3 regions of the Shinella agrisoli genome follow, and region 3 is predicted to be linked to each of the others. Evidence: predicted binding sites of a transcription regulator. Region 3 holds the regulator's gene; each other region holds the start of a gene.
The links. Region 3 encodes LexA, which represses DNA repair genes until DNA is damaged. Its sites were predicted from a motif close to TGTTCNNNNTGTGTTCNG; they were not measured.
Positions count from the first base shown of each region.

Region 1: ACIIOY_RS03150 (energy-coupling factor ABC transporter ATP-binding protein) is a predicted target of LexA. The motif match lies at 987-1,004, and genes of this name have one in related genera.
Region 2: ACIIOY_RS20210 (helicase-related protein) is a predicted target of LexA. The motif match lies at 4,565-4,582, and genes of this name have one in related genera.

Region 1 covers NZ_JBJIEP010000003.1:74,332-80,217, forward strand. Annotated here, with positions in the region: gene ACIIOY_RS03145 (winged helix-turn-helix domain-containing protein) at 1-969, opposite strand, end outside; gene ACIIOY_RS03150 (energy-coupling factor ABC transporter ATP-binding protein) at 1,072-1,752, shown strand; gene ACIIOY_RS03155 (energy-coupling factor transporter transmembrane component T family protein) at 1,746-2,351, shown strand; gene ACIIOY_RS03160 (biotin transporter BioY) at 2,382-2,945, shown strand; gene ACIIOY_RS03165 (class I adenylate-forming enzyme family protein) at 2,950-4,437, shown strand; gene ACIIOY_RS03170 (thiolase family protein) at 4,415-5,596, shown strand; gene ACIIOY_RS03175 (acyl-CoA thioesterase) at 5,609-5,886, opposite strand, start outside.
Region 2 covers NZ_JBJIEP010000020.1:85,119-91,004, reverse strand. Annotated here, with positions in the region: gene fdxA (ferredoxin FdxA) at 448-786, opposite strand; gene ACIIOY_RS20215 (RNA-binding S4 domain-containing protein) at 978-1,397, opposite strand; gene ACIIOY_RS20210 (helicase-related protein) at 1,402-4,425, opposite strand; gene ACIIOY_RS20205 (glyoxalase superfamily protein) at 4,898-5,623, shown strand; gene thpR (RNA 2',3'-cyclic phosphodiesterase) at 5,673-5,886, opposite strand, start outside.
Region 3 covers NZ_JBJIEP010000013.1:81,161-87,046, forward strand. Annotated here, with positions in the region: gene gltA (citrate synthase) at 1-519, opposite strand, end outside; gene ACIIOY_RS14930 (ComEC/Rec2 family competence protein) at 821-3,277, shown strand; gene lexA (transcriptional repressor LexA) at 3,268-3,990, opposite strand; gene ACIIOY_RS14940 (molybdopterin molybdotransferase MoeA) at 4,085-5,308, opposite strand; gene moaC (cyclic pyranopterin monophosphate synthase MoaC) at 5,308-5,802, opposite strand; gene trpC (indole-3-glycerol phosphate synthase TrpC) at 5,802-5,886, opposite strand, start outside.

The sequences.
Region 1 (5,886 bases), on a different contig from region 3:
GTATTGCCGCTTCGGCCCCGGCACGAAGACCTCGATGCGGTAGACGTAGCCGAAGAGCCGTTCGGTGCGATTGCGGTCGCGGATCAGGGGATCGAAGGGCGAGAGCACCCGCAGGCGCGCGGGCGGCTCGGGAATGGCGCCGAGCGTGTCCGGAAGGCCGGCGAAGGCATGGGAGGCGCGCGGCTTGCCGCCGTCGGCCGTCTCGATGGCGACGGGCTGGAGCTCGTCGCGATGGGCCTCCACCCAGGCTCTCGCCTCCTCCGGCGAGATCAGGTCCCAGAAGGCGGCGATCTCGCCGTGCGTGGCGAAACCCAGCCGCGCGAGCGCGCTGCGGCAGGCCCAGTCGACGAAGGCGTCGTGCCCGACATCCGGCGCGTGATGGTGCGGCGGCAGCACGCGCTCGACGAGGTCGTAGACCTTCTGGAAGTTCTCGCGCCTTGCGATCGCCAGCTTGCCGGTGCGCCAGAGATATTCGAGCGCCGTCTTGTTCGGATGCCAGTTCCACCAGCCGCCGGACTTGTGGCCGTCCGCCTTCAGGTCGCGCGACAGCACCGGGCCGCCCGAGACGATGCGCGCGTAGGTCTCCTCGAACGCATCCTCGAAGCCCGGCTCGCGCCACTTGCGCCAGCGCTCGATGATGGCGGCCTCCTCGCGGCGGAAGCGGTGCTTCCAGTAGCGGAAGAAGGCGCTCGGGATGATGGAGGCGTCGTGCGTCCAGTTCTCGAAGAGCTCGCCGTCCTTCTCCAGGAGGTCCGTCAGGTGCTCGCGCCGGTAGGTCTGGTTGCGCGAGAAGAGGATCTGGTGGTGCGCCCGCTCGACGGTGGCGATGCTGTCCACCTGCACGAAACCGATGTCGTGGATGAGCTGCAGCAGCCCTTCCTTGCCGAGGAGGCGGCCGGGAGAAGCGCTGAGGCCCTGGCGGGCGAGGAAGATGCGCCGGGCCTCGGCGTTGGAGAGGAGAATCGTCATGCCGGATGATAGGCATATATTCCCGGTTTGTTCCACCCGGTTTTCTTTCGGACCCGACATGTTATAGGTCCGTCCGACTTTCTGCGAACCGGGATCCCGCTCTTGGACATCGTCTTTTCCGCCGCCACGGTGCGCTATGCCGGACGCACCGCGCTCCATCCGCTGACCCTGACGCTTTCGGAACGGCGCATCGGCGTCGTCGGCCTCAACGGTTCCGGCAAGACGACCATGGCGCGGCTGATCAACGGCCTCGTCAAGCCGACCGAGGGCACGGTGACGGTCGGCGGGCTGGACACGGTGACGGACGAGAAGGCCGCGCGCGGGAAGACCGGCTTCATCTTCCAGAACCCGCAGCACCAGATGATCCTGCCGATCCTCGCCGAGGACATCGCCTTCGGCCTCAAGAACCGCGGGCTCGGCAAGGCGGAGATCGCCGAGAGGACGCAGGCGATCCTTGCGCGCTTCGACATTTCCCACCTCGCGCAGCGGCGCGTGCACGAGCTTTCCGGCGGCGAGACGCAGCTCGGCGCGATCGCCAGCGTGCTCGTCACCGGCCCGGACCTGCTGATCCTCGACGAGCCGACCAACCAGCTTGACCTCAAGAACCGCGCGCTGATCGAGCGTACCGTGGCCGGCCTGCCGGAACAGGTGCTCGTCATCACGCACGACCTCGCGCTACTCGACGGCTTCGACCGCGTGCTGGTCTTCCACGAGGGACGGCTTGCGGCCGACGACCGGCCGGCCGGGGCGATCCGCGCCTATAGGGAGATCGCGGCATGCTGAACGGCCTCGACATCGAAGGCGATTCGCCGCTCCACCGCATGCCGGTGCGCGGCAAGCTCGTCCTGCTCTTCGCGGCGGCGATCGGGCTTTTCCTCGTCTCGGACCTGCGGCTTCTCGCGCCGGCACTCGCACTTGCCGCCGCGCTCTACCTCTCGACGGGGATAGGCCACAGGGAGGCCATCCGGCGCACGCGATTCGTGCTCTTCACGGTCGTCCTCGTCGCGGCGGCGAACTACGTCTTCCACTCGCCGCACGAAGGCTTCGTCGTCTTCTGCCGCCTTTCCGCGCTCGTCCTCCTCGCCGCGGCCGTTACCACGACGACCGGCATCTCGGCCTTCATGGACGAGATCACCCGGCTCGTCACGCCGCTCGAGCGATTCGGCTTCGTGCGGGCGACGGACATCAGCCTCGCGGCCGGCCTCGTCATCCGCTTCGTGCCGGAAATCTTCGCGCGCTACCGGGACATCGCGGACGCCCACCGGGCGCGCGGACTGCCGGTCCGGCCGCTCACGACCCTCGTGCCGCTCATCATCCTCACGCTGAAGGATGCGGATACAATCGCCATGGCGATTGACGCCCGCGGCTTTCGGCGGCACTAAACCCTATCTTGTCCACTCGGGAAACCTGACATGACCACCAGAGACATCGTCCTCGTCGCCCTCTTCGCCGCGATCATGGTGGTGCTGGGCCTGCTGCCGCCGATCACGCTCGGCTTCATTCCGGTGCCCATCACCGCGCAATCGCTCGGCCCCATGCTGGCGGGCTGCATCCTCGGCGCAAGGAGAGGCTCCGCCTCCATGCTCCTCTTCCTGCTGCTCGTGGCCATCGGCCTGCCCGTCCTGTCCGGCGGGCGCGGCGGCCTTGCGGTCTTTGCCGGCCCGACGGCGGGCTATCTCGTCGGCTGGGTCTTCGGGGCCTTCGTCTGCGGGCTGATCGCCGAGCGCTTCGTCAGGGAAGACCAGGGCGAGCTCGCGCAGCTCCTCACCTTCCTCGCCGCCTCCGTCGCCGGCGGCATCGCGGTCGTCTACTTCTTCGGCATCCCGTGGCTCGCCTACATGAGCGGCCAGGCCTTCTTCCAGACGGCCCTCGCCTCGCTCGTCTTCCTGCCCGGCGACCTCATCAAGGCCTTCGTCGCCATGCTCGCCGGCCGCGCCGTGCTCGCCGGCTACCCGCTGCTGCCGCAGCGCGCCTGAGCCGATGCCGCTTTCCGGCGCCCTCGAGCGGCACGCCGCCGGAAATCCAACGAGCCCGGCCTTCCACCTGGAGGGCCGGGTTCTTTCCTACGGCGCGCTCGCCGCGACCGCGCGCCGGCTGCACGCGGCCTTCGAGGCCCTCGCCCCGGCCGGCCGAAGCGCGGTCGGGCCGGAGAACCGGCTGGTCGCCATCCTCACCGGCAACCACGCCCTCTTCCCCGCCGCCTTCGCCGCTGCGACGTCCGGCAGCACCTGCGCCGCGCTGATCGACCCGCACCTGCCGGAGGCGACCTGCCGGCGCATGCTCGAAAAGCTCGCGCCCGATCTCCTCGTGACGGCGGAAGGCGACGGCCTCCTCGTGCGCGATCCGCACATCGGCGCGGCCCTGGCCGTCGCCGAAAGCGAGGGCGCCGACGCGCCGCCGCTGCCGGAGGGCGCCGATAGCGGCCCGTTCCTGATCGTCTTCACCTCCGGCACCACCGCCGCGCCGAAGCCGATCGTCCGCGACCGCCGCTCCTGGCGGCTGAGCCTTGCGGCCGGCGCGCCGTTCTTCGGCATCGACGCCGCCACCGGCACCTATGCGCCCGGCCCCCTCGCCCACGGCCTTGCGCTCTATGCGATGACGGAAACGCTGCTCGCCGGCGGCGCCTTCCATTCCGCCCGGCACTTCGATGCGGCCGAGGCGCTCGCAACGATCGGCGGCAACGGCATCCGACGCCTCGTGCTGGTGCCCACCATGCTGCGCCGGCTCTGCGCGGGCGCAGCGCTCGAAGGCGTCGAGGCCATCACGGTGGCCGGCGCCAAGCTGACGGCCGGCGACCACGCGCTCTGCGCAAGAACATTCCCGAGGGCGGCGCTCCGCGAATATTACGGCGCCTCCGAACTCGGCTTCATCACCGTGACCGCGCCCGGCGACCCGGCCTCCGCCACCGCGGTCGGCAAGGCGTTCCCGGGGGTGAAGCTCTGCGTGCTGGACGAGGCCGGCAGGCCGCTGCCGGCCGGCGAGACGGGCACCATCTTCGTCGAAAGCCCGCTCGTCGCCACCGGCTACCTCGGCGCCGGGGACGGCGCGGGGCTTTCCCGCTTCGGCGCACGCGCCACGGTGGGCGACCTCGGTTTCCTGGAGGCGGACGGCACGCTGCATCTTCTCGGCCGCTCCGGCGGCATGGTGCTCTCCGGCGGCAACAACATCTACCCTTCGGAGGTGGAGGCCGCGCTCCTCGGCCTTCCCCGGGTGCGCGGCGCCCATGTCTTCGGCATCGACCATGCCGATCTCGGCAGCGAGCTCGTCGCGGTGATCGAGCCGGACGGGCCGGGGCCGGCGCCCGAAGCCCTGAAGGCCGCGATGGCGGCGGTGCTGCCGCGCTACAAGCAGCCGCGCCGCCTCTGGCTGTGTCGCGCCCTGCCGGTCACGCCCTCCGGCAAGGTCGAGGCGAAGACGGTGCGGCAATGGGTGGCGGAGGCAAGCGATGCGCTCGAACGCCTCCTCTGATCCCGCCCGCATCCCCGTCGTCGCCGCGGCGTTCCGCACGCCGGTCGGCCGCATCGGCGGCACGCTCGCTGCCGTCGAGCCGGCCAGCCTTGCCGTGCCCCTCATCCGCCGCATCCTCGCCGAGACAGGGCTGCGGCCCGAGGCCGTGGACGACGTGATCCTCGGCAATGCCGCCAACAGCGCCGGCAACCTCGCGCGCCTTGCCGCGCTGGAGGCCGGGCTTCCCGTCCGCGTGCCCGGCATGACGGTGGACCGGCAATGCGGCTCGGGGCTGGAGGCGATTTCGCTCGCCGCGCGGCTCGTGCAGGCCGGCGCCGGGCGCTTCTACCTTGCCGGCGGCACCGAGAGCGCCAGCCGCGCGCACCTGCGCTTCCGCCCGGCGGCGGCGCCCGGCAAGGAGCCGGAGCCGGTGGGCCGCGCCCGCATGGCGCCGGATGCGATCGGCGATCCGGACATGGGGATCGCCGCGGAGAACGTCGCCGCCCATGCCGGCATCGGCCGGCAGCGGCAGGACGCCTTCGCGCTCGAAAGCCACCGGCGCGCCGTGGCGGCCGGGAAGGCCGGCCGCTTTTTAAAGGAGATCGTGCCGGTCGAAACGCCGGCCGGCCGCGTCCTGCGCGACGAGTGCCCGCGCGAGGACACCTCGCTCGAACGGCTTGCCGCGCTGAAGCCCGTCTTCAAGCCGGCCGGAACGGTGACGGCGGGCAATGCCTGCCCGGTCAACGACGGCGCCGCGCTCGTGCTGGTGACCTCGCTCGCTGACGCGGAAAACCTCGGCCTCGGCCCGCTGCTGGAAATCGCCAACAGCGCGGTGGCCGGCGTCGATCCGAACCTGCTCGGCCTCGGCCCGGTGCCGGCCATGGAAAAGCTCGCCGCGCGCAATCCCGGCCTCGACGCGGCAAAAGTTCCGCTCATCGAATTCAACGAGGCCTTCGCCTCGCAGGTGCTGGCCAGCCTCGATGCGCTCGGCATCGATGCCGCCGCCGTCAACCGCGACGGCGGCGCGCTGGCGCTCGGCCATCCCTATGGCGCGTCCGGCGCCATCCTCGTCACACGGCTCTTCGCGCAGATGCGGGACGCCGGAGCCGGCACGGAAGCGCTCGCCATGATGGGCATCGGCGGCGGCATGGGCATCGCGGCCCTGTTCCGGAAAATGTGAGGAGCGGCTGCCTCAGGCGAGGAAAGGCTTCAGCCAGTCGCGCACCGGCTGCGGCACGTTGACGGGCTGGCGGCTCGAGGGGTCGACGGCGACCCAGACGATCTCCAGGTCGGCGACCGCCGCGCCTTTGAAGGAAATCGCCACCGCGAAGCTGAGCGAGGTCGCGCCGATGCGCGTGACCGAGACCTTGAAGCGGGCGATGTCGTCGAGCCTGAGGCCGCGGTGGAACGTGCAGCCGGACTTGCGGACGAAGTAGACCGGATCGCTTTCTCCCCGCGGCCGGTGGCGCC
Region 2 (5,886 bases), on a different contig from region 3:
CAAATACTCCCTGTTACACTCCCCGGCGACGGCCGGGGCGGGTCCGGGGACCCGGGAAAGACGGGGGGCACCCTTGCGGTGTCACCACTCTGGTCCGTCCGCCATGCGCAAAAAAGGTCCCTTGCGACGCGATCACATTTGAGCAACCGGAGTTGCCTATGGGAGGTGAGCGACGTCGAGGGATCGTTTGCTTTCGTGGTGGTGTTCGGGCACGCAAAATGCCGCGATTTGGATCAGTATTGCGACCCTATCACAAAAAAGTGCCGAAATCAATAATTTGCTTCGCATGGGTCATCAAGCCTGTCCCATCGCCTTTCGGCGAAGCCAAGCTTTTTTCCCCAGGTTCGGCCGCCGTGCCGGCGGGAGGGCGGCGAGCGCCCCGCTTGGGCGGACTGCCGTTCCATGGTGCTGTCTGCCGCCCGGCGATTTCCGCCCGGCTGCAACGGCTTAGTCGCCCTGGCCGGGATTGGGCGAGAAGTACAGCTCGAACTTGCCTTCCACGCCGTCCATTTCCTTCGCCTCCGGCATCGCATCCCGCTTGACCGTGATGTTCGGCCAGATCGAGGCGTATTCCGCGTTGACCTTCAACCACTTGTCGAGGCCGGGCTCGGTATCCGGCTTGATCGCCTCGGCAGGACATTCCGGTTCGCAAACGCCGCAGTCGATGCACTCGTCGGGATGGATGACCAGGAAGTTCTCGCCTTCGTAGAAGCAGTCGACGGGGCACACTTCCACGCAGTCCGTGTACTTGCAGCGGATGCAGTTGTCGGTCACGACATACGTCATGATTCACTCCAGAATCGTCATAAAGCGGGCGACAGCGGGGTCGTCCATCACCGCAGAACCCGTCACGCATCGGCTTGCCGGACAGGAGAGGGCCGCGCGCACGCAGGCTGTCCGGTGGCTGAGGTAAAGGCTTTGCAGGCGCTTTGCAAGCGTAATACATGCGCCGGCAAGCGCGTGCGAGGTATAGAATTCTAATCCTCGTCTTCGCCGGGGAAACCCTGCAGCCGGTCGGTCGCCCGCCGTTCCCGCTTCGTCGGGCGGCCGGCACCCCGTTCGCGCGTCGCCTGCGCAAAAAGATTGCGCTCCCCGCGCGGCGGCGGGGGCGGCGTCATGTCGCTGTAGAGAAGCCGTGCCTCCTCGTAGGGGCCGCGGCGCACGCCGGGCTGGAGGACCTTCACGACCATGTCGTGCCGGTCGAGCGAAAGCAGGACGACGTCTCCCGGCCGCACCATGTGCGCGGGCTGGCGGACGTTCACGCCGTTGACGCTGACATCGCCCGCTTCCACGGACTTCGCCGCGAGCGAGCGCGACTTGCGCAGCCGTGCGAAGAACAGCCACTTGTCGATGCGCTGGCGCGCCTGACCTGCCTGCTGTTCCTCCTCGCGCGTCATCGTCCTACTTCTTCAGCTGCTCCTTGAGCGCCGCAAGCTTGGCGAAGGGCGAATCCGGGTCGATCGGCTTTTCCTTGCGGGGCGGCCGGGCCTCGAACTTCGCTTGCTGCGGCTTGCCGCCGCGTTCGTTGCGCTCGCCGCGATCCGGGCGGTTGCCCCCCTGCGGCTTTCCGTCGCGGCCCTTGCCCTGCTCCGGGCGGCCGCCGCGGTTTTCACGCCGTTCGCCGCGTTCGCCGGCAGGCTGGCCGCGATGGCGTTCGCCGCCGCGGCGCTCGCCCTGTCCCTGACGGTCGCCCTGGCGATGGCCTTGGCGCTGATTGTCGTGGCGCGAGCCCGGGCGCCAGAGCAGCACGGGCTTGACCTCGACCGGCTCGGCCTCGCCCGCCGCCTCGCCTTCAGCCGGGGCTTCGGCGGTTTGCGTCGCCTCTGCCTCTCCTGCGGCCGCGGCCGGGGCTTCGCTTTCGCCATCGGCCGCATCGGCGTCGTGCTCGTCGGCGGCTTCGGCGGCCGATTCTGCCGGGGTCTCGGCAGCAGCCTCGGCCGGCGCCTCTCCTGCGGTATCGGCCGGGGCCTGGGCGGCGAGGAAGGCGGCGACCTCCTCGGCCTTCATGCTGTCGGCGCGGTAGCCGAGGCCCTTGAGGATCTCCTCCATGTCGTCCGGCGTGGCGCCGAGGATGGAGAGCATGGCGGTGGTCGCCATGAAGCGGCGGCCGTCATAGGCGCCCTCCGGGCGCGGCGTGCCGGGCTTCCACTGGAGCAGCGGGCGGATGAGGTCGGCGAGGCGCTCCAGGATGTCGATGCGCACGGCGCGCTTTCCGAGGAACCGGAAGCCGGCGAGCTTGTAGAAGGCGCGCTCGTAGCCCGGGTCGGTGACGACCGAGGTGCGGCCGGCGGCGAGCACCGGGATGAGGTCGCCGTAGCCGGGCTTGTCGAGGCCGTCGTTCTTCAGCGCCCAGAGCAGGGTGATGAGCTCGGCCGGCGCGGGCTTCAGCAGCGCCGGCATGAAGATGTGGTAGGCGCCGAAGCGGATGCCGTGCTTGCGCATGGAGGCGCGGGCGTCCTGGTCGAGCGACTTCACCTCCTCGGCCACGTCGCGGCGGAAGAGCACGCCGAGGTTCTCGACGAGCTGGAAGGCGAGGCCCTTGGCAAGGCCCTGCAGGTCCTCGGCGCGCGACAGGTCGTCGAGGGGTTTGAGGACCGTGGCGATGTGATGGTTGACGAAGCGCTCGATGCGGGCTGCGACGTGGTCGCGCGCATTGCCGGTCAGCTGCTCGTCGGAGAGCAGGATGACGCGCGGGCGCATGACGTGGTCGGAAGCGGCAAGGCGCGCGACGGGATCGCCGAGCCAGCGCACGGTGCCGTCCGAGCCGAGCGCGAGATCGGCGTTGCCGGCGGCATGCAGGCGCGCGGCGCGGGCCTCGAACTCCAGCGCAAGCGCCTTCTGCGCAGCCGCCTGCACGGCCTTCGCATCGGGTCCTTCCGTCCCGGAGGCCAGCGTGAACCGGAAACCGGCCAACTGCCCGACATGATGTCCTTCCACGAAGACATCGCCATTCACACTGATTTCAGCTTCCAGCATCGCATTCTCTCTCAGGCGCTTCATGAGCACAGATGTCCTGCGATCAACAAAGCGTTTCGTCAACCGTTCATGTAGCGCATCGGACAATCGGTCTTCGATTTCCCGCGTCTTTTCCTGCCAGTGTGTCGGATCGGCAAGCCATCCGGGCCGATTCGACACATAGGTCCAGGTCCTTATCTGTGCGATTCGCGCCGAAAGCGTGTCGATTTCGCCGTCGGTTCGATCGGCGCGGCGCACCTGGTCCGCAATGAAGTCCTCGTTGACCGTGCCGCGCCTGACGAGGTCCGCGTAGAGCGTCGAGATGAGGTCGGCGTGCTGGGCGGGGGTGATGCGGCGATAGTCGGGCAGCGCGCAGGCCTCCCAGAGCTTTTCGACGCGCTCGGGGGCGGTGGCGAGGTCGCGCACGTCCGGATAGCGCGAGAGGTGTTCGAGCGCCTGCTGGTCGACGGCCGGCAGCGCCCGCGTCAGCCCGCCTACGGGTGGCGGGGCGTCGAGCGAGCGGCGGAGCGCCTGCAGCGAGGAATAGTCGAAGCGGGTCGTGCGCCATTGCAGGACGCGGACGGGATCGAATTGGTGGGTCTCGATGCGCCTGACCAGCTCGTCGTCGAAGGGATCGACGCGGCCCGTCACGCCGAAGGTGCCGTCGCGCAGGTGCCGGCCGGCGCGGCCGGCGATCTGGGCGAGCTCGGCGGGGTTCAGATTGCGGAACTGGTAGCCGTCGAACTTGCGGTCCTGCGCGAAGGCCACGTGGTCGACGTCGAGGTTGAGGCCCATGCCGATGGCGTCGGTGGCGACGAGATATTCGACGTCGCCCTCCTGGTAGAGCGCGACCTGGGCGTTGCGGGTGCGGGGCGAGAGCGCGCCGAGCACGACCGCGGCCCCGCCGCGCTGGCGGCGGATGAGCTCGGCGATGGCATAGACCTCGTCTGCCGAGAAGGCGACGATGGCGCTGCGCTGCGGCAGGCGGGTGATCTTCTTCGAGCCGGAATAGAAGAGCTGCGACAGGCGCGGGCGCTCGACGACCGTCAGGCCCGGCAGCAACTGCTCGAGGATCGGCTTCATCGTGGCGGCGCCCAGCAGCAGCGTCTCGTCGCGGCCTCTGAGGTGCAGCACCCGGTCGGTGAAGATGTGGCCGCGCTCGAGGTCGCCGGCAAGCTGCACCTCGTCGATGGCGACGAAGGCGGCGCGCGTCTCGCGCGGCATCGCCTCCACCGTGCAGACCGAAAAGCGCGCCATATGCGGCGTGATCTTCTCCTCGCCGGTGACGAGGGCGACGTTGTGCTGGCCGACCTTCTCGACGAGGCGCGTGTAGACCTCGCGCGCCAGAAGGCGCAGAGGCAGGCCGATGATGCCCGACTCGTGTGCCACCATGCGTTCGATTGCGTAGTGGGTCTTGCCCGTATTGGTCGGGCCGAGCACCGCGGTGACCCCGCGGCCGCTCAAGATCATGGGTGCTTGCGACAAGACGTGTCCCGGCAGGTTTCGATTTCGTCCGGAAGCGTCCGGCAGGCAACAGATGCCCATCGGGGTGGCCGATGGCAAGGGGGCAGGCGAAATGCGGCGGTTTTGGAGGTGCCTTGCCGCCTCATGGAACAGGCTGCGAACGAATCGGAGACGAATCGCTGACTCGAAGCGATTCAGGGTTTGTTCACCACAACGGATTGGAGGGATTCGCCTGGTGGCTACGAAATGTTGAATCGGATCAAGGTGCTAGTCTTCAAGAGGCTTCGTTCAGCCCTTCAAGCCGCTTGACGCGTGAATCGCGCCTGCTAGTCTTCGAATCAGGCTTATGCGGCCTGCCGCTCGCTCCCGTCGTGGAATGGTGAACGCATAACCGAATTCATGGTCTGATCCGCCCCGGCGATTCATCAGCAACGCGAGCACTGACCTCTTTCGGAGTCGCCCGGGTAAGGATTAACCGATGAAGAGCTTTCTTGAATCGAAAGCCATGGCGAAAGCACTGCGCCAGTCCCTGGCGGAGCGGAATGTTGAAATCTCCCATAGCGAATGCCTCGAACTAGTCGCGCGGCAATTCGGGCTTGCCGACTGGAATATGCTTTCAGCGCAGATCGAAACGGCCAAGTCGAAGCTGGAGCCTTTGCCTTTGCCTGCGGGCTGGTTTCCGACCGGTTTTACTGATACCCAGCGATACCGGATCGGTCTCGACCCGACCTCGCCCGGTTGCGCCCTGATCGAGTGCGTCGTGAGCAGGCAGACCGATCTGGGAAGGGAACGCTTCGCTTGCCTGATGCAGAGTATCGAGGCCGACAGTTACCGCGGTGCCACGATCAGCTTGGCGGCCAGCATCAGGGCTGAGGACGCGAATGTCGGAACCATCTGGATGCGCATCGACGGAGAGCCGGGCTCGACCCTGCGTTTCGACAATATGCTGTCGCGTACGGAGAACGGAGCGATTTACGGCACATCCGGTTGGATCGAGCGCTCGGTCATTCTGGACGTTCCCGAAGAGGCGACTAGTATCCATTTCGGTTTCTTCCTGAAGGGCTACGGCAAGGTCTGGGCACGAAACTTCCGTCTTGAGACCGTCGCGCAAGGCACCCGGACGACCGAAATGGCGCCACAGGCCTCGGAGCGGAAGCCTCTGCCCAGTAAGCCGACCAATCTGGATTTCACGATGCCCGGTTAGGTTCAACGGATCGCTGCCGACCTGCATAGGGCCGGCTGCGGCCGGCCCGTCAAACCGGATGGTCGCGCAGGTCCGCCCCGTCCCAGCCGCCGGCGGCCTCGTAGAGGGGGAAAACCTCTTCGGTGAGGTAGGGTCCGCCGCCGACCGATTCCTTCGAGGACATCAGCACGAAGCGGTTCACGGTGAAGGGGGCGGTGTGGAAGTTGCCGCGGCCGGTAAGATAGTGGGCGACGTCCTCGGTGCGGGCGTTGCGCAGCCGGGCG
Region 3 (5,886 bases):
GGCGATCGTCGGCATCTTGGCGATCATGCGCAGCGAGGCGACCATGCGCTGGTGCGGATCGGTGATGTCGGTGGAATCGTGGTAGAAGGCCGAGAGGGCGCCGACACAGCCGCACATGACGGCCATCGGGTGGGCGTCGCGGCGGAAGCCGGTGAAGAAGCGGCTCATCTGCTCGTGCACCATCGTATGGTGCGTGACGCGGTAGTCGAAGTCGTCCTTCTGGGACTTCGTCGGCAGTTCGCCGTAGAGCAGGAGGTAGCAGACTTCCAGGAAGTCGCCGTGCTCGGCCAACTGCTCGATCGGATAGCCGCGGTGAAGCAGGATGCCCTCGTCGCCGTCGATATAGGTGATCTTCGACTCGCACGAGGCGGTGGAGGTGAAGCCGGGATCGTAGGTGAAGGCGCCGGTGTTCTTGTAGAGCGTGCCGATGTCGATCACATCGGGGCCGATCGTTCCGGATCGCGTCGGCAGCTCGACTGTCTTGCCACCGATCGATACGTCCGCGCTTGTTCCTGTCATAACGATCCTCCGTTGTTGCGAATGGTGGCACGAGGGTGTGCCAAGGCCATGAACATGCTCGTTTTGCTAGCCCATTTGCGGTGTCCTGCCAAGCGATACGAAAGGCAAATTGTGCATTGCGGAAACGAGCTTTCCGGCAACGCAATATCTACCGTTTCCGCGAAGTTGCAAGCAACCATTGAGAGTGCCCGGCGAAATATGGAGGGGGCATCCTTTCTGTCTGGCTTAGCATTTTGCGCGCCTACTGGCGATTGAAGATTTCTCCGTTCGATTGCATAGTGGGCATGGGACGGATGGGATCATGGCGAAGGTGGAAGTCGCGGAGCGGCGGGAAGTTCCTGAGGCCCATGCCTGGCGGGCGGCGGCCGAAGAGGGCGCCTTGCCGCTTTCCCTTCCCGGAACGCCGCGCCGCCGGCCCCTTGCCGCCATCCTGCGCACGGCCGGGCGGCTCGGGGAGCGGGCAAAGGGCCGGCAGACGCTCGCCGCGGCCCTTGCGGAAGAGCGCGCGCACGGCCATTTCTTCCTTTTCGTTCCCGTCTTTCTCGGCGTCGGGGCGGCGCTGTGGTTCGCCGCTGGGTCCGAGCCGCCGCTCCATGCGCTGGTCCTTTGCGCTTGCGCGGCGCTCTGGCCCGCCTGGCGCCTGCGCCATCGCGAGGACTGGGCTGCGCTCGCCGCTGGCGCCGCCCTGCTCGTTCCCGTCGGCATGCTGCTGGCGGCGCTCGAAAGCGCGCGGCTCGGCACGGTCCTCCTGGATGCGCCGGTGACGACCGAGATCGGCGGCCAGGTCCTGTCGCGCGAAAGCGACGGACGGGGCGCGATCCGCTACCGCATCGCGCTCGAGACGACGCGCGATCCCGAATTGAAGCGCCCGCCCGGCGTGGTGACGGTGCTTGCCAGGAGCCGGCACGAGGCGATCCCCATCGGCGGCGGCATCACGGGACGCGCGCGTCTCGGCCCGCCCTCCGGCCCGGCGCTTTCAGGCCTCAACGACTTCGCCTTCGACGCCTATTTCGCCGGCAATGGCGCCGTCGGCTATTTCTACAGAGCGCCGGCGGCCCTTGCGGGGGCCGAAGCCGGGTGGAAAGAGCGGATCCGGCAGGAGATCGCGACCTGGCGAAACAACCTGACCGAGCATATCCGCGGCCGCATCGGCGGCGATGCCGGCGCGATCGCCGCGGCGCTCGTGACGGCCGAGCAGCGCGCGATCAGCGAGGAGACGGTCGAGGCGCTGCGGCAGGCGGGGCTTGCCCATGTGCTTGCCATTTCGGGGCTCAACATGGTGCTTGCCGCCGGCACCTTCCTCGTCGGCGCGCGCATGCTGATGGCGCTGGTCCCGGGTTTTGCCGAGCGCTATCCGGCAAAGAAGATCGCCGCCGCCGGCGCGCTCCTCATGGTGACGCTCTACATCCTCGTCTCGGGCGGGGCGATCTCGGCGGTGCGCTCGTGGATCATGATCTGCGTCATGCTCGTGGCGGTGCTTTTCGGACGGTCGGCCATCAGCCTGCGCAACGTCGCGATCTCGGCGATCCTCATCCTCTTGGCGACGCCGTCCGCCGTCACCAATCCCGGCTTCCAGATGTCCTATGCCGCGACCCTCGGCCTCGTCGCCGGCTATGCGGCCTGGCGGGAGAGGCCGGTCCGGCAGGAGAGCGGGGGAGGGCCTTTCCGGCTCTTCGGCGGCGCGCTCGGCCGCTTCTTCGGCGGGCTTCTCCTTTCCTCCCTGATCGGCGGCTTTGCGACGCTGATCTATTCCATCGGCCATTTCCACCGCATTCCGGCCTACGGGCTCGCCGGCAACCTGCTCGCCATGCCGGTGATCAGCGCCGTGGTCATGCCGTTCGGCCTCATCGCCGTGCTGCTGATGCCGTTCGGCCTCGATGCGGTGCCCTTCGCGATCATGGGCAAGGGCATCGAATGGATGATCGCGCTGTCGAACTGGGTCTCCGGCTGGAATGGGGAGATCGTTACCGGCCGCATACCGCCGCTTGCCTTCCTCCTGGTCGGCGTCGGCGGCGGGCTGGTCTGCATCCTGCGCACGCGGCTGCGCCACCTGGGCACGCTGCTCATCGTCCTCGGAATCGGCGCCGCCTGCTGGCCGGGCAGCCGCAGCATGCCCGAAGTGCTTGTCTCGGAAGACGGCCGACTCGTCGCCGTCCTGCGCGACGGCGGGGTTTCGACGAACCGGACACGACCGCCCGACTTCATCTACGACCAATGGCGCCGCGCGCTTCGGCTCGGCGCGCTCGTCAAGCCGGAGACGCGCAAGACGGCAGGTTTGACGGTGGAAGAGGCAGAGGAGGGCGCGGCAGCTTCCAGCGAGAAGAGGCCGCGCCGCAGGGCGGATCGGGAGAAGGCGAAAGCGGCCATGTCCGCGGCCTTCGAGGCGGCGGGAAAGCGTAACGGCTTCGTCTGCGAAGCAAAGGCGTTCTGCGCCGCCGTCTCGCCGAGCGGCTGGCGGATTGTCGCGCTGGAGGACGTCGCCTTCCTCGGCACGGCCTGCGATGCCGCAGACCTCGTCGTCGTATCCTTTGCCCTGCGGCTCGACGCCTGCCGCTCCGGCGCCCGGATGGTGACGGCGCGGCACCTGCGGCGGACAGGGGCTCTGGAAATCACGCCCACGGGCGCCGCGACGGCTTCGCCCCTGGCCGCGGCCCGGATCACGACCGCCGTCGAGACGCTCGACCGGCCCTGGTCGCGGCACCGCACCTACGACTGGCGGAGCGGCCGGTTCGAAGCCGAATCCGGCAATCAGTTGTAGCGGCGGATGAGGCCGACGAGCTTGCCCTGGATCTTCACGCGGTCCGGCCCGAAGATGCGGGTCTCGTAGGCGGGATTGGCGGCTTCGAGCGCGATGGAGGCGCCCTTGCGGCGGAAGCGCTTCAGCGTGGCTTCCTCGTCGTCGACCAGCGCCACGATGATCTCGCCCGGATTGGCGGTGCTGGCATTGCGGATGATGACCGTATCGCCGTCGAGGATGCCGGCCTCGATCATCGAATCGCCCTTGACCTCCAGCGCGTAATGCTCGCCGCTGCCGATCATCTCGGCGGGCACGGTGATGTCATGGGTGTTGTTCTGGATGGCGGAGATCGGCACGCCGGCGGCGATACGGCCCATGACCGGCACGGAAACGGAGGCGGACATGTCCGCCTGCGCCGGCATGCGCTGCTGCGGGGCGGACGGCAGCGGCTGCTTGCCGCGGCTGCCTTCTATGACGGCCGGTGAGAAGCCGCGGCGAGGCTGGAGGCTCGACGAATAGGCGTCCGGCAGCTTGATGACTTCCAGCGCCCGCGCGCGGTTGGGCAGGCGGCGGATGAACCCGCGCTCCTCCAGCGCCGTGATGAGGCGGTGGATGCCGGATTTCGAGGCGAGATCCAGCGCGTCCTTCATTTCGTCGAAGGACGGGGGAATGCCGGACTCCTTCATACGCTCATGAATGAACAGGAGGAGTTCCTGTTGTTTGCGCGTCAGCATGGCCTCTCCAACCAGAATCGTGAAACAAATCCAGAACAGACACTATCTGTTCCATATGTGTTCCGCAAGAGGCTCGTGAAACAATAATACGGGCTCAGGCGTCAGGTTCGCGCAGGAGAAGGATTTCGCAGGCGGCGCCCGCCTGCGCGGCCGGCGAGTGCGGCGGGCGGACGAGCAGGCCCTCCGACGCGGCAAAGACCTTCATCATCGAGGAATCCTGCCTGTCGTGCGGCGTGACCAGCAGTTCGCCGCCCGGCCCGCGGGCGATTCGCGCCCGCACATAGTCCTGCCGCCGGTCGTTCTGCTGGAGCGGCACCGCGGCGACCGCCGCGCGCAGCCGGCTCCTTTCGGGCAGGCGGGCGAGGCGGCGGACGAGGGGTTCGAGGAAGATCAGCGAGCAGACGAGGCTGGAAACGGGATTGCCGGGAAGGCCGACCACCTGGACGGCGCCGAGGCGGCCGACCATCAGCGGCTTTCCGGGACGCATGGCGATGCGCCAGAAATCGAGCGCCATGCCGGCCTCGCCGAGCACCGGCTGGACGAGGTCGAAATCGCCGACCGAGGCGCCGCCGAGCGTGACGAGCACGTCGATGTCGAGGGTGAGGGCGTGGCGCACGGCCTCGAGCATCGCCTGCCTGTCGTCGCCGACGATGCCGAGGTCGATGACCTCGGCGCCGGCCTCGCGGGCGATGGCCGATACGCCGTAGGTGTTGGAGGCGATGATCTGGCTTGCGCCGGGCGAGGCGCCGGGCGGGACCAGCTCGTCGCCCGTCGCCAGCAGCGCGATGCGCGGGCGGGCGTACACCGTGAGCGCCGCATGGTTCATCGCGGCGGCGACCGTCAGCCGTCCGGCATCGAGCACGTCGCCGGCCCTGAGCACGACCTCGCCTTCGCGGAAATCCTGGCCGCGGGGGCGGATATGGCGACCCTTGGCGGTGAGGAAGGTGGTGCGGATGCGCCCGTCCTCCAGCACCTCCGCGTCTTCCTGCAGAAGCACGGTGTCGGCGAAGGCGGGCAGCGGCGCGCCGGTGAAGATGCGCACCGCCTCGCCGGGGCCGGCGGACCCTTCGAAGGCATGGCCGGCCGAAGAGGTGCCGACGACCTTGAGGACGGCGCCGAGCTCGGCGATGTCCGCATGGCGCACCGCATAGCCGTCCATGGCGGAATTGTCGAAGGGCGGCTGGGTGAGGCGGGCCGCGACGTCTTCGGCGAGCACGCGGCCCTGGGCCTCGTGCAGCGGAACGCTTTCCGTGCGCTGCGCCGGCTTGGCTCCGCAGAGCAGGCGGTCGAGGGCATCGGCGACGGACAGGAGGGACATCAGGCGTCCTTCCGCTTGTAATCGCCGGAGCGGCCGCCGGACTTCTCGCGGAGGCGGATGCCGCCGATCTCCATCTCGCGGTCGGCGGCCTTGGCCATGTCGTAGACGGTGAGGCAGGCGACGCTGACGGCGGTGAGCGCTTCCATCTCGACGCCGGTGCGGCCGGTGAGCTTCGCCGTCGCCTCGACGCGCAGGCCGGGAAGAGCGCGGTCCTCGCGGATCTCCACCGCCACCTTGGTCAGCATCAGCGGGTGGCAGAGCGGGATGAGGCTCGATGTCTGCTTGGCGGCCATGATGCCGGCAAGCCGCGCCGTGCCGATGACGTCGCCCTTCTTGGCGTCGCCCTTGAGGATGAGGTCGAGCGTCGCCGGCGCCATGCGGATGAAGCCTTCGGCGACGGCGATGCGTACGGTCTCGGCCTTGTCGCCGACATCCACCATGTTGGCTTCGCCGGAGGCGTCGATATGGGTGAGCGAACGGCCGTCGTCGGCCATCATTCTGCCGCCAGCACGCCGGCGTCGCCGGTCAGAAGCGCGCGCGTCGCCGCCGCCACGTCGTCCTTGCGCATCAGGCTTTCG